DNA from 3 places in the Paraliobacillus sediminis genome. Region 3 is predicted to be linked to each of the others. Evidence: riboswitches for the same ligand, from Rfam matches in the RefSeq annotation. Region 3 holds a riboswitch; each other region holds the start of a gene.
What was found. Region 3 has a riboswitch for S-adenosylmethionine ahead of D2K60_RS02205 (O-acetylhomoserine aminocarboxypropyltransferase/cysteine synthase family protein). Riboswitches for the same ligand answer to the same signal wherever they lie in the genome.

Region 1 (4,795 bases), 460 kb from region 3:
CTTTTCTTTAGCAAATAAAGTTGGCGCGATTAGTGCATAACTGCCACCGAATGCATAGGTAGATTTATAATTACCACGACATAAGTGTGTCGTTACAACTAAGTCTTCAGGCTTATCTGCTAATACACCATTGATAACGCGTAAAGCTAAATCAATTAGATATTCACGTGTATAAGGACTATTCTCATATGAAATGTCTGGAGAAGAAAGGGCCGCAATGTAAACATCATCCAATTGTAAGTAGCGTACTCCTGCATCGTAAAAGGCTTTTATTGCATCTCTATATGTTTGAATTACATCCGTTGCAAAATCTTCAATATCTGGATATATGTGCTCGTCTCTCATATTCGGATGAAATAATTGATTTGGACTTGGAATAGTCTGTTTCGCAACAGCGCGTCCGCCTACTATTGCATTGAATTCTTTAAAGTCTTTAATGAACGGATGATCCGGATCAAACGATATTCCCCCACTATTCCGTACATTATATCTCTCTGTTTCAACCCCTTCAAAAACATATCCTTTTTCAGGTACGTAACCTTCAAGACCATTTAAATGCTCTAAAAAATCTAAATGCCACCATGTACGTCTGAATTCTCCATCAGTTACAAGCTCTAAGCCAACTTCGATTTGCTTGTTGACAATACGTTCAATTTCTTTCGTTTCTAATTCACGTAATTCAACTGCTGAAATATTTTCTTCTTTATAGTCTTTTCTTGCTTGAAGCAAATTGTCAGGACGTAATAAACTTCCTACGTGATCTGCTCGAAATGGCGCTTTTGTTATTGTCTTTGTCATTAAATTTCCCTACTTTCATTTTTATCATTCTTATCGCAATTGATTCAAACTGTATGTTAAATCATTAATTAAATCTTCACTGTCTTCAATACCAACTGAAAAACGTAATAAGCGGTTATCAATTCCTCGTCTTACGCGTTCTTCTTCTGGAATATCTGCATGTGTTTGTGTCGTTGGGTATGTAATAAAGCTCTCTACACCCCCAAGACTTTCTGCAAAGGTAATAAGTTGTAAATTCTCTAAAAACGGCCCTACCCATGCGCTTTCTCGCAATCGAAACGAGAGCATTCCACCTTTACCGCAGTACAACACATCTTCTATTCGTTCATCTGTTTGTAAAAAGTCTGCTATTCGTTTCCCGTTCTCTTGGTGTTGTTTCATACGTAATCCTAAAGTTTTTAACCCTCTAATTAACAACCAAGCATCAAAAGAGGATAATACCGCACCTGCTGCATTATGAAGTGTAGCAATCTTCTCACATAAAGCTTCACCTTTTGCCACAACAAGACCAGCTAATACATCATTGTGACCACCAATATACTTCGTGGCACTATGGATGACAATATCTGCCCCAAGCTTTATCGGTTGCTGCAATACTGGTGTTAAAAATGTATTATCCACAATAAGTAATAGATTAAAATCTTTAGCTAAAGCCGCATAGCTTGCAATATCAATCTCTTGCATCAATGGATTTGTTGGTGTTTCAATAAATATTGCCTTCGTATGGGGCGTAATACAATTCTTCACTTCTTCAAGATCTGAAAAGGTTGCATATGTTGTTTTAATTTCGTAAGCATCTTGATACTGTTTAAGTATACGGTATGTACCACCATATACATCTTCAGGAACAATCAATTCTGCCCCTGTTTTGAATAATGATAAGACGAGTTGAATAGCTGCCATTCCGGAACTACAAGCAAATCCTTGATCCCCTACTTCTAAATCAGCGATTCCATCTTCTAGTATCGAACGTGTTGGGTTTTTTGTTCTTGTATAATCATAACCAGTTGATCTTCCTAGTGCTTCATGTTGATAAGCTGTTGATAAATAAATCGGTGGGCTTACAGCACCTGTTAAAGGATCACTTTTATTACCAAGTTGTGCTAACTTTGTCTGTAGTTTTTTATCAGTCATGACCACGCCTCCTTTACTAATTGAAAAAAAGGCCTTCTAAGAAGAAGGCCTTTTAAGATTTTAAAAGTCAGTCTTCTCATCTTCAAGACTATAATTCTAGTCTATCTGGAATTAGCACCGGGCCATGCGATATGGCTGGTTGCTGAGACTTCAAAGGGCCAATCCCTCCGTCTCTCTTGATAAGAAATAGTTTATAAAATTTTCCGAAAAATTTAACTTGTTGTAATTCTAATGCATACTAAGAAATAATGCAACACCTTTTTCCAACTATTCAAAAATAGTCCATTAACTGTGAGAATTCAGATCGTTTCAGCCTTAAACCTACTTTCTTAGCAATCGTCCACATTAATATAGCTTATTTTTTATTTTGATAGATCGCGTTTTTTAAGAATTCTAACGGTAAATGGAAACGTTCATCCCTTAACATAATTTCTTCAACATCTTCATCATAACCTACATTTTCTTTAATCTTTTTCATTTCAATATGCAAGTTTTCCATTTTTTTATCTAATTGTGCTGCTGAGGTTGCAGCTTCTTTTAATTCCTCTTTTATATGTTCGGGTATTTCCTTGTTGTATTTATAATAAATTTTATGCTCAAGGCTAGCCCAGAAGTCCATTGCAATTGTTCTAATTTGAATTTCAACGTAGACATGATCTTCGCGGTCTGACATAAAGATCGGAATTTTAATTATCATATGTAAACTTTGATAGCCATTTGGTTTAGGTTTTTTTATGTAATCCTTTACTTCCACAACTTCTATATCTTTTTGTTTTTGCAACATTTCACTAATTACATATATATCTGAGCTAAAGGAGCAAGTAATTCGAATGCCAGCAATATCTCTAATGTTTTTTTGAATATCTTCTAAAGATAATTCATAGCCTTTTTTTTGAATCTTTTTCATAATACTATCTGGTGACTTCACGCGCGACGAAACATGTTCAATCGGACTATAATCATGCATATATTGAAATTCCTGTTTTAATATATCGATTTTGGTATTGACTTCATCTAAAGCAAACTTATAAGACATCATAAAACGCATTAGCTCGACTTTTAATTCTTTTATTAGTTTGTTATCAATTGGTAGATTAATCTCCATCTGTCTTGTCTCCTTTTAATGTTGTAACTAGATTATTCAAATTAACTTCTTATATTGTTACGATTGAAGCCTAACAAAAGATTCACTAATTCTCTCTCAAGCATACTCTTTGCTTTTAGTAGAAGGATTTACTATACTATTCCATACTAAAGAAATACCAATTAAAGGAGCGTTTACATATGAAAGCAGTAGTAATAAATGAATATGGTGATAAGAGTGTTTTACAGGAAGAAGAAATCAGTAAGCCTGTAATCAAAGAGAATCAAGTACTAGTAGAAGTTCACGCAACTTCGATAAATCCAATTGATTGGAAATTGCGTGCAGGCTACCTAAAAGAAATGCTCGACTTTTCTTTTCCAATTATACTAGGCTGGGATGTTGCTGGAACAATTGTTGAGGTTGGAGAAAAGGTAACTGATTATAAAATTGGTGACGAGGTGTTTGCACGTCCAGATACAACTAATGAAGGAACTTACGCAGAGTTCACAACAGTAGATGAAAATCTATTAGCAAAAAAACCAAAAAGTCTTACATTTGAAGAAGCCGCTTCTATTCCATTAGCTGGCCTAACAGCATGGCAATGTCTTGTTGATTTCACAAAAGTGAAAAAAGACGATAAAGTATTAATACATGCAGGAGCTGGTGGTGTAGGTAGCCTTGCAATTCAAATTGCTAAGCATTTAGGTGCTTACGTTGCAACAACAGCTAGTGAGAAAAATGAGGCTTACGTAAAAGAACTTGGAGCAGATCAAATTATCAACTATAAAACAGATGATTTTGCAGCCGAACTTAGCGACTTTGATGTCGTGCTTGATACGATGGGTGGAGAAATTCTAGATAAAAGCTTTACTGTTCTTAAGCCTAACGGAAGACTTGTTACGATTGCAGGTCAACCAGATCAAGCATTAGCTGAAAAATATCAAGTTGAAGCTTCTGGCTATTGGCTAAATCCAGATGGTAAACAGCTTAGTGAGTTAGGGGAATTATTGGACAAAGGTATTGTCAAGTCACAAGTTGGACACGTATTTGGATTCTCAGCAGAACAAATAAAAGAAGCACATGAGCTAAGTGAAACACATCATGCTAAAGGTAAAATTGTTATAAAAGTAAAATAATTACTTGGAGCCTCCTACATTTTTCTGTATGGAGGCTCCACTACTTTTTTTGTTAAATTGCCTTTTCTGCTGCTAATAATAAACTTCCAGTTATACCTGCGTCATCTACTAATCCAGGAGAAACAATATAAGTCTCTAAATCTGGTGTTACTACATAATCATTCATTATTTCCTTGAATGCTTTTCGAATTAGTGGGAAAAGTTGTTCTTGCTTCATCACACCACCACCTAGAATTAAGACTTCTGGTCTTAGAATCATTGTGTAATTCACTAAAGCTTGCGCTATATAATATGCTTCTATTTCCCAGAAATCATCTGTTTTGTCTAGATCTTGTGCCTTTTTCTGTAATCGTTTCTCAATTGCTGGACCTGCTGCAAGTCCTTCTAAACAATTACCATGATAAGGACAGACACCTTCAAAAGGATCATTTGGATGGTTTGGAACAGATATATGTCCCATTTCTGGATGGCCAAACCCGTCAATAATTTCTCCATTTAGGATAGCACCCCCGCCAATCCCTGTACCAATAGTTAAATATATACAAGAATTCGATAGCTGTGCTTCACCCTTACGATATTCTCCATATGCTGCTGCGTTTACATCTGTTGTCCAAGCAACCGGTACATCATAGCGCCCTTTTAT
Region 2 (4,795 bases), 730 kb from region 3:
GCATAAAATGGGGCTGAACCAATAATTAAAGCAGGCAAAGCCGCATTTGGACCTCGTATTGTTCCAATAAGGAAATCAGTAAATGGAATTAGCAATAATATCAAAATAACAAACGGTATTGCACGAAATACATTAACGAGAGACGATACAATTGAATTTATTATTTTATTATCCCAAATGCCACCAGTCGCTGTTAGATATAATAATAAGCCTAAAATAATACCGAAAATCATTGTTCCTATTAAAGCAATTAGTGTCATATAAAATGTCTCACCCATTGCATATAATAAATCCATCCAGTCAACGTTTGGAAAGAGATTAGTTAGCATTGGTTTTCACCTCCACTTCAACAGATGTAGAAGTAATAAAGCCTATCGCTTCATCTATTACAGATTCCTCACCTATTATATTAACAAATAACGTGCCATAAGCACCTGCCTGTGTTTGCTTAACGTTACCATGTAAGATGTTAACTTCTACATCAAACCTTTTAGCAACTTGACTAATTACTGCTTGATTTGCTGTTTCACCAACAAAGTGTAAACGTAAAACCTTACCTTTTGTAACAGATTGTATTAATGTCTCTTCCGTAATCTCATCATCCGGCTTACCCATTACCTGTTCGACAAATTTCTTTGTTACAGGCTGTTTTGGATGTGAGAAAACCTCGACTACTTCCCCTTGTTCGACAATTCTTCCTTCTTCCATTACCGCAACACGATGACAAACCTTTTGAATAACATGCATTTCATGTGTGATTAGTATAATAGTCAAACCAAGTTTTTGATTGATGTCTACTAATAAGGAAAGAATTGAGTCTGTTGTTTCTGGATCAAGTGCTGAGGTTGCTTCATCACATAAAAGCACTTTTGGTTTGTTTGCTAGAGCTCTTGCAATTCCAACTCGTTGCTTTTGTCCACCACTCAATTGCGATGGGAATGCGTCTTCTCTACCGGTTAAACCAACAAGTCCTATTAACTCGTCAACACGCTTGTTGCGCTCTTGCTTTGATAGACCAGCTATTTCTAATGGTAAGGCAATATTATCTCGAACTGTTCTGGACCACAACAAATTAAAATGTTGAAAAATCATCCCAATTTCTTGACGTGAAAGCCTTAATTGTTTTTTGGACAATGTCGTTATTTTTTGATTGTCGATAACTATATCACCTGTTGATGGTTCTTCCAACCGATTAATCAAACGGATAAAGGTGCTTTTACCAGCTCCACTGTATCCAATAACACCAAATATTTCGCCTTTATCTATATTTAAACTTAAATCATCTACTGCTTGAATAGTTGAGGATTTTGTTTGGTAAACTTTTGATAAGTGTTGAATTGAAATCATACTATTCCTTCTTTCTAAAAAATTAAAAAACGCCCTTCTGTTCCAGAGAACAGAAAGACGCGCTTTTGATTGCGATTATAACTTTCCTGTTCTCTCATCTGCCAAAACAATTGCTCTGCAGGAATTGGCACCTTTTTAAACAAAAATTTTGCTTAACGGTTGCCGGGTTTCATCGGGCCAGTCCCTCCACCTCTCTTGATAAGAGATAATGTATGTAATTATTTAATTAAATGTGATTTTAACATAGCTAAATAATCATTGTCAACATATTTTATCAGCCTAAGGTATGTTAAAATAACAACAATAATGAATCAAAAGGATGATTTACATGCTAGCACCAAACTTTGTACTACCTTTTCTAAATAAAAAAGGGAATTATCAATTAAAAGATGATATTGGCAGTATTGTAATACTTACTTTTTGGGCTTCATGGTGTCTAGATTGTAGCATTGATTTACCTAAAAAAGAGCAATTATATCGATCATTAAACAATTCAAAAGTGAAAATGCTAACGATTAATGTTACTGGTAGAGAACGTAGCCAATCAGCAGCAGTAGGTTTTACTAAAGAATTTTTGAAGCAGCCAACTTTAATGGATAACGGAACAGAAGTATATAACTTGTTTCACTGTCATGGTGTTCCAACTACTGTATTAATTGATTCAACCGGACATATTTACAAACAATTTAGTGATAAAGCCGATTTTCTGGATATCGTTACAACAGTAGGCGATATCATCCCTAAATAATAGGTTTATCGATTTGAATGTAATAGACTGTTTAATTCACCTAACGATTCAAACGAGTATATTTTACTAGGCTCATCGTTAGTGGTAATCAGCAGACATGGAACACTTTCTATTCTTTTTTGTTGCATAACCTCAGGAAACAACCCGGCATTTAGTTCATAGAATGTTACATTGCCTTTTGATGCTACTTCAATTTCTTCTAATATCTTTCTCGCTAAATGGCACGTTCCACAAAAAGGCGTATAAATAAAAATCATTTTGTCTGACTGGTCTAGTAATTGTATTGTTTCACGTGTTATTGGTATCATATTTTCCACCTTACATGAGATAAATGGGGTTTACTGTTATCCCCCTACTTAGAAGCGCCGTCGCTAACTCTAATTCTGGAGTCGCTGCTACTTCTCTAAAAGTTTTGTCAATATAAATATGTGTTGCGTGTGGTAATTCTAATGATAATTGCTTCCGTAATTTAATACCCGAATGATCTTCGTCAACCAAGATATAAACTTCTCTATTATCTAAGTCATAATCTATTATTAACTCTTCCATCTTTTCAACACCCAGCGTTCCATTTGTACAAATTATCGTAACTATTTCGTCAATTAATTTTTCGATTTGTTTTTTGTCTGTCCGTCCTTCAACAATAATAATCTTATTAGCATCATCTGAAGTCATGAGCTTCACCTACTTTACTAATTAACGTTATTTACAAGTAATCCCTTGTTACTACATTTGTAACAAGGGATTATAACTTATACTATCTGTAATATTGTATGAAAAAGGAAAAAAATCATGCAATAATTAATTATTCATCATCTTCAATCATTGCTTGGTATTCTTCAGGAGTCATTAATGCCTCAATCTGCGATGTATCATTTGGTTTTACTACAACCATCCATGCTTTCTCATATGGAGATTCATTAACAAATTCAGGACTATCATCAAGTTCCTCGTTTACTTCCACTACTTTTCCGCTAATCGGAGCATATAACTCAGAAACAGTTTTTACTGATTCTACACTACCGAAAGGTTCATCCGCTTCTATATCGTCACCTTCCTCAGGTAACTCGACAAATACAATATCACCTAATTCATCTTGCGCATGGTTTGTTATACCAATTCGAACTTTATCTCCTTCAACTTTAACCCACTCATGTTCTTCTGAATAACGCAAATCTTTTGGCAAACTCATTCTAACTACCTCCATAAAATATATTTTAAATTAACTTATTTCCAATTCTGTTCAAATTGTTCTGGTTTAAATCCTAGTGTAACCTTTTCTTCACCAGTTGTTAATGGTCGTTTTATTAACATACCATCAGATGCTAGCCAGTCTAATTTCTCATCATCCGTTGCTTCAAGTAATTTATCTTTTAAACCAAGTTCGCGATACTTCAGACCACTTGTGTTAAAGAACTTTTTAATTGGCAGACCACTTTTAGATATAATCGAACGTAATTGTTCTTTCGTTGGTGGGTTTTCAACTATATGTATTTCAGTATATTCAACTTCTTCCTGTTCAAGCCATTTTTTTGCTTTTTGACACGTACCACATTTCGGATATGCATAAAACGTAATAGCCACTGAAATCACCCCTTTACACTTATTTTATCATAATAACCATTATTCATTGTTGTAAACCAGTTAAATTATTCACTACAAGTATATAAGAAAAGAGCATCCCTGACTAGTACTTCGCCTTTAAATAGCACCTGTATAATTTCAGTGCTAATGGAGACATTACAAATGCACAAATTAAAAGGAGGACAATCCACTATGCAGCAACAACAGCAACAAGCAACAAATATCAACCCTAATCAAGCTGGTCAAATTATGCAACAACCACCTAATGTAGTGACGACAAAAGACTTATTATATTTAACTGATATGATGTCATGGAATTTAAATGCAACAAAAAAGGCACATTTTTTTGCTTCGCAATGCACAATCCCTGAACTTAAAACTGCTTTGGAACAAACCTGTCAGATGCATCAAAAACATTATCAAAAGATTTTACAACATACAAATCAACAACCAAATACGATGATGCAATAAAAAGGAGGAACATAGATTATGAATCAACAAAAGGTTCAAAACCCTGAGACGCAAGTTAATAAAACACCAGAAATGAATGATCGTGACTTTATTAACGACATGTTATCTACTGAAAAATATATGACACAATCATACAGTGTTGCATTAAACGAAGCCAGTAATCAAACATTTTATCAGGATTTACTAGCAATCTTTAATGAAACGCAGGATTGTCAGCGAAATTTGTATAATTTAATGTTTAAAAATGGTTGGTATAGCTTGGATAAGGCAGAACAACAACAAATCCAGCAAGCAAATCAACAATATAGCGGCTACACCAATCAGTTCCCAGTTCATTAATTCTAACAAGCAACGCGCTTTTCCTAAAGGAGAAGCGCATTTTTTATATTAAAATTATTCTTATTTCATAACATTATTAAAACGGAACTATTCTTATTTACAATACGCAATCATTACGATACAATAGGCTATAGCGAATTTTATGTAGAAAAACGGGGGTTCAAAAATTGACCAATCCACTTATAACAATGGAGCATGTTAGCTTTGCATATGATAATAAACACGCATTAAAAGATATTAATCTAGAAATTAATACTGGTGATTTTTTAGGTCTTGTTGGGCCAAATGGTGGTGGAAAAACGACAC
Region 3 (4,795 bases):
ATTCTTCCGACATATCCATCGTTATCTGCTGAGTCTCCAACCCCTTGTGTTAATGAATCCCCTATTGCGACGATTTTATAATCGTTACGTAGGAATAAGCCGATTGTACTTTCAACAGCATCTTTTAGATTATTGGAAATGCTCCGATTTTCTTCATTTTCAACTTCTTCATCTTTTTCCTGTACTTGATCAATGACTTCTTCTATATTCTCCTTTTCCGCTTCAATGTTCGCGGTTAGATTGGAAGGAGAACTGGATTTTTGTGATATTAAAATGAACCCAATTATAAACAGTAAGAAAAACATCCCACCAAGTAATAGCCAAATCTTTTTTCTATTCATTATCCCACACCTGCTATGCTATAGTTTTGCAACCAACATTCTTCTTTAATCATAACATCAAACAAAAAAAGAAGAAAAATAAATCACTTATAAGACAAATGAAATTTTTTAGTCTATCCCACATTATATGTTACACAAACCTTATTTAGCAATAGCGTTTCCAAGTAAATATCAAAACAAGGTTGGAGCCAAATTAAGCCAGTCGGTTGAAAAATACCATTATCCACGATGAATCGATAATTCGGCGGAAGGAAGCAATAATTCGGCGGAAGGAAGCAATAATTCAGCGGAGAGGAAACCTAATGTAGTAATACATCATCAGAAAAAGAGCTTAAATAAAAAAAGCAGTCTCACTATTGCTAGTGAGATTGCTTTTCTTGTTTACTTCTATCTAGTTCGTCTAATGCGATCAGCTTCATTAAAAGGGCAACGATTTTCAATAATAACGCGTTGATTTGATTTGGCGAATTCTTTTTGTTCCGTATAATCTGCCTTCGTATTAAACCAAACAAGTTTTGCTGTTTTTAAGGATTGATTCGTTACTGTCGATGGATCAGTAATATATATGAGATCGATAGCTTCCTCATTTTTCTCGACAGTGGTAATCTGATAGCCAAGACCTCGTAATTTCTCTAGTGCTTCATTACCGTCAATTGAACCAGCAACGACAATATTTTTGAGACGTAATTGGCCATCTTCACGAGCAAATGGAGAATCAAACGCCCACTTGATTGCTGTTTCTTCTGAATTCGAAATGGTGGTTTGTGTATTGGTTGCTTTTGCAATTGCTTGATCTAAATCTAGTAATATATCATCAATTGTTTCTAGTCCAACCGATAAACGTACTAATTCTTCTGTTACACCACTTGCTTTTAATGCGTCCGCACTTAATTGCTGGTGTGTAGTAGAAGCTGGATGGATAATCAATGACTTAGCATCACCAACGTTAGCAACATGTGACCACAAATTAATAGTGTCAATTAGCTGGCGTCCAGCATTACGTCCACCTTTAATGCCAAAGGTAATAATCGAACCGAATGTTCCGCCTAAATACTTTTTGGCAAGTTGATGGGATGGATGTGATTCTAAGCCTGGGTAGGCAACCCATTCAACTTGTGGATGTCCCTCTAAATATGCCGCAACTTTTTGTGCATTTTCATTATGCTTCTCGATTCGTAAATTCAACGTTTCTAACCCTTGGATGAAGTAGAATGCATTTTGTGGCGTTAAAGATGGGCCAATGTCACGCAGTAGCTGCACGCGGAATTTCGTTGCAAAAGCTGCCGGTCCAACATCAATCCCAAAACGAATTCCATTATAGCTTGAGTCAGGTTCGATAAAGCCTGGATACTTTGCTTGATTCCAATTAAAACGGCCACCATCAACGACGACTCCGCCGATAGAAGTACCATGTCCACCAATCCACTTTGTTGCGGAATGGACAACAATATCTGCACCCCATGCTATTGGTTTGCATCCATAAGGGCTGGCAAAAGTGTTATCAATAATTAGAGGTAGATTATTTTCGTGTGCAATAGTTGCTACCGCTTCTACGTCAAGGACATTAAGTGATGGATTTGTAATAATTTCACCGAAAATAGCTTTTGTTTTGTCTGTGATAGCCTTACGGAAATTTTCCGGATCAGTACCATCAACAAAAATCACATTAATACCGTACTTTGGTAAGGTTGATGCGAATAAATTGTAAGTTCCACCATATAGATTACTATCCGCAACAATTTCATCACCAGCGTTGGCAAGATTTAGAATCGATAATGTAATCGCAGAAGCACCAGATGCTGTTCCAACAGCTGCAACACCGTCTTCTAATAAAGCAATCCGTTGCTCAAATACATCAACAGTTGGATTCATAATCCGAGAATAGATATTACCTGGTTCCGCTAATCCAAATAAGTTTTGGGCATGCTCTGTATCACGAAAAACGTAAGAAGTTGTTTGATAAATGGGGACAGCGCGTGAACCAGTCGTTGGATCTGGGACTTGACCGCCATGTAATAGATTTGTTTCTGTTCCTGTCGTATTGAAATTTTGTTCTGTCATTATGAATTCCTCCTAATAAATTTGATATAAATAATCTCTTATATAGGTCAATGAAGAAGAAATCAAAAAGCCCTCTTCTATTGTAAGAAGAGGGCGTATAAACGGTTTCCTCCTCTTATCTATCAGGCTATTAACCTGTAGGATTTGGCACCAATACATATATAGTTGGTTGCCGGGCTTCACAGGGCCTATTCCCTCTGCCACTCTTGATAAGAGATATGTAGTTGATGTTAGTTTGGAGTATAGGCTACTAGTAGACGTTCGTCAAGAATTATTTTCAGAAAAATGAAATTCTTTAAAAGAATTCGGTCTGCTTATAACAAATGTGTCAGTTTTGCATATGCTAAGAGCAGATTAATTGGTTAAAGGAGGTTTATTTTATGGAAGATAAATCATCGAATAAAAAAGCAACGGACTTTTTTGAAACGGGGCAAGAATTCATTCGGAAAATGGATGGTTTATTTGCTGATCGACCCAAAAATAATATGTTAGATTCCATTGATGCTTTTTTTCAAAAGAATGGATTGACACGTTTGCCAGTAGACGTTTTCGAAAATGAGAAGGAGTGGATTGTGCAAGCAGATTTACCTGGATTGCGAAAAGAAGATATCCATATTGATGTGATTGGAGATCGGTTAAAAATTAAAATTAAGCATGATGAAATGAACGAAAAAAAAGATGATAAAAAGGCCTATTATCATAGAGAAAGGCGCTATCAACAGGCAGAACGAACCGTGCAACTACCGTACGTAATAGATAAACGAACAACCAAAGCTGGATATAAAAATGGCGTATTAGAAGTACGTGGACCGAAAAAAGCTAAAACAGACCACATTATTGATATTGATTAAAAGCGAATGGTAGGCCATTCGCTTTTGTAGATAACTTAATGCGCAGTCTTTCTGCGATTATACTGAAAAGCTCTTATTTTAGACGTTGTATAAATAGCGAGTGCGGTCCAAATACATACAAACGCTACTAGATGTGCGGGCGTGAATTCCTCTTTGTATACAAAGACGCCAATGATTAACATTAAAGTAGGCGTGACGTATTGTAAAAATCCAATCATGGATAACGGAATCCGTTTAGCACCACTAGCAAATAGTAATAAAGGAATAGCTGTGACGACCCCAGCTCCTATTAACAATCCTGCCGTTAGACTTGATTCCCACATATTTATCAGTGACCCAGAGTCTGACGGATGCATGAGTAAATAAAGGAAAGCTAGTGGTAACACAATAAAGGTTTCTAATGTTAATCCGTATAAGGATGGAATATCAACGACCTTCTTCACGAAGCCATAAATTGCAAATAACAAAGCTAAAAGTAGGGAAATCCATGGGAATACACCAAAATAAATGGTTAAGTATAATACTCCCATTCCAGCTAATACAACAGAGAAAACCTCCCATTTATTTAATGTTTCTTTTAAGACGATAATCCCTAATAAAATACTTAACAAAGGGTTGATGTAATAGCCGAGGCTCGCTTGAATAACATGATCGCTATTGACTGCCCAAATAAATATGAGCCAATTCCCACTGATAACGAAAGATGCTAAGATCAGTCCTAAAAGTTTCCTTTTGTTATGTATGATTGCATGACATTCTCGGATAAAGCTACGCCATTTTCGAGTTATAAGTAGTAAAAGAATCATAAAAATAAAAGACCAGATGATGCGATGGGACAATATCACACCGGCAGATATATCTCCAACAGCTTTCCAATAGATCGTCAGAAATCCCCATAAAATATAAGCAAATGTTGCGAATAAAACTCCTGTTTTAAGTTCCTTATCCATCTTGATGTCCCCTCGTCTTTTCTAAAGAATAAGCATAAGTTTACGCCCGAAAGGGTAAAAAAGCAATGAAAATGAAAGGTTCTATAGTAACCCGACATAAACAGTAAAGTAAGTATATCGATTAGAATTATGCTATATTATGAAGAGGGAGTTTTGTGAAGGGGGATGAAATATAATGAGTATCACACCAATTATATTAGGGTTTGTCCTAGTATTTAATATATTCTTAGCACTTGCTATTGTCTTTTTAGAACGAAAAAACGCTACATCAACATGGGCATGGTTAATGGTTCTTTTATTTATACCTGTTGCCGGATTTATATTATATCTAATTTTCGGACGAAAATTAAGTAATAAGAAGTTGTTTATTTGGGATAACAAAAGTAGGTTGGGTGTAAAGCGTGCAGCCGAAAATCAAATGCAGTTAATAGAAGAGGGTAGTTTCCCAATACCTGAGAGTGTTAAAGAATATAAGGACTTATTTTATTTACATTTACGCAATGATGATGCCATCTTAACACAAGATAATGATGTCGAAATTTTTACAGATGGTGTAGAAAAGTTTAATGCTCTTATAAAAGATATAGAGTCA

Region 1: linked by a shared signal. The riboswitch ahead of D2K60_RS04135 (methionine biosynthesis PLP-dependent protein) and the one ahead of D2K60_RS02205 (O-acetylhomoserine aminocarboxypropyltransferase/cysteine synthase family protein) in region 3 are both predicted to bind S-adenosylmethionine.
Region 2: linked by a shared signal. The riboswitch ahead of D2K60_RS05490 (methionine ABC transporter ATP-binding protein) and the one ahead of D2K60_RS02205 (O-acetylhomoserine aminocarboxypropyltransferase/cysteine synthase family protein) in region 3 are both predicted to bind S-adenosylmethionine.

What each region holds. Positions count from the first base shown of each region.
Region 1 is NZ_QJSI01000001.1:957,475-962,269, reverse strand. Features, by position in the region: gene D2K60_RS04140 (5-methyltetrahydropteroyltriglutamate--homocysteine S-methyltransferase) at 1-798, opposite strand, end outside; gene D2K60_RS04135 (methionine biosynthesis PLP-dependent protein) at 829-1,932, opposite strand; SAM riboswitch class I at 2,006-2,118, opposite strand; gene D2K60_RS04130 (GTP pyrophosphokinase) at 2,288-3,037, opposite strand; gene D2K60_RS04125 (NADP-dependent oxidoreductase) at 3,217-4,152, shown strand; gene D2K60_RS04120 (ROK family protein) at 4,205-4,795, opposite strand, start outside.
Region 2 is NZ_QJSI01000001.1:1,233,147-1,237,941, reverse strand. Features, by position in the region: gene D2K60_RS05495 (methionine ABC transporter permease) at 1-329, opposite strand, end outside; gene D2K60_RS05490 (methionine ABC transporter ATP-binding protein) at 319-1,347, opposite strand; SAM riboswitch class I at 1,439-1,552, opposite strand; gene D2K60_RS05485 (TlpA family protein disulfide reductase) at 1,676-2,095, shown strand; gene D2K60_RS05480 (thioredoxin family protein) at 2,101-2,403, opposite strand; gene D2K60_RS05475 (toprim domain-containing protein) at 2,414-2,770, opposite strand; gene gcvH (glycine cleavage system protein GcvH) at 2,901-3,287, opposite strand; gene D2K60_RS05465 (arsenate reductase family protein) at 3,323-3,679, opposite strand; gene D2K60_RS05460 (hypothetical protein) at 3,842-4,150, shown strand; gene D2K60_RS05455 (spore coat protein) at 4,169-4,489, shown strand; gene D2K60_RS05450 (metal ABC transporter ATP-binding protein) at 4,657-4,795, shown strand, end outside.
Region 3 is NZ_QJSI01000001.1:498,300-503,094, forward strand. Features, by position in the region: gene D2K60_RS02200 (SGNH/GDSL hydrolase family protein) at 1-341, opposite strand, end outside; gene D2K60_RS02205 (O-acetylhomoserine aminocarboxypropyltransferase/cysteine synthase family protein) at 729-2,402, opposite strand; SAM riboswitch class I at 2,515-2,618, opposite strand; gene D2K60_RS02210 (Hsp20/alpha crystallin family protein) at 2,783-3,253, shown strand; gene rarD (EamA family transporter RarD) at 3,289-4,203, opposite strand; gene cls (cardiolipin synthase) at 4,379-4,795, shown strand, end outside.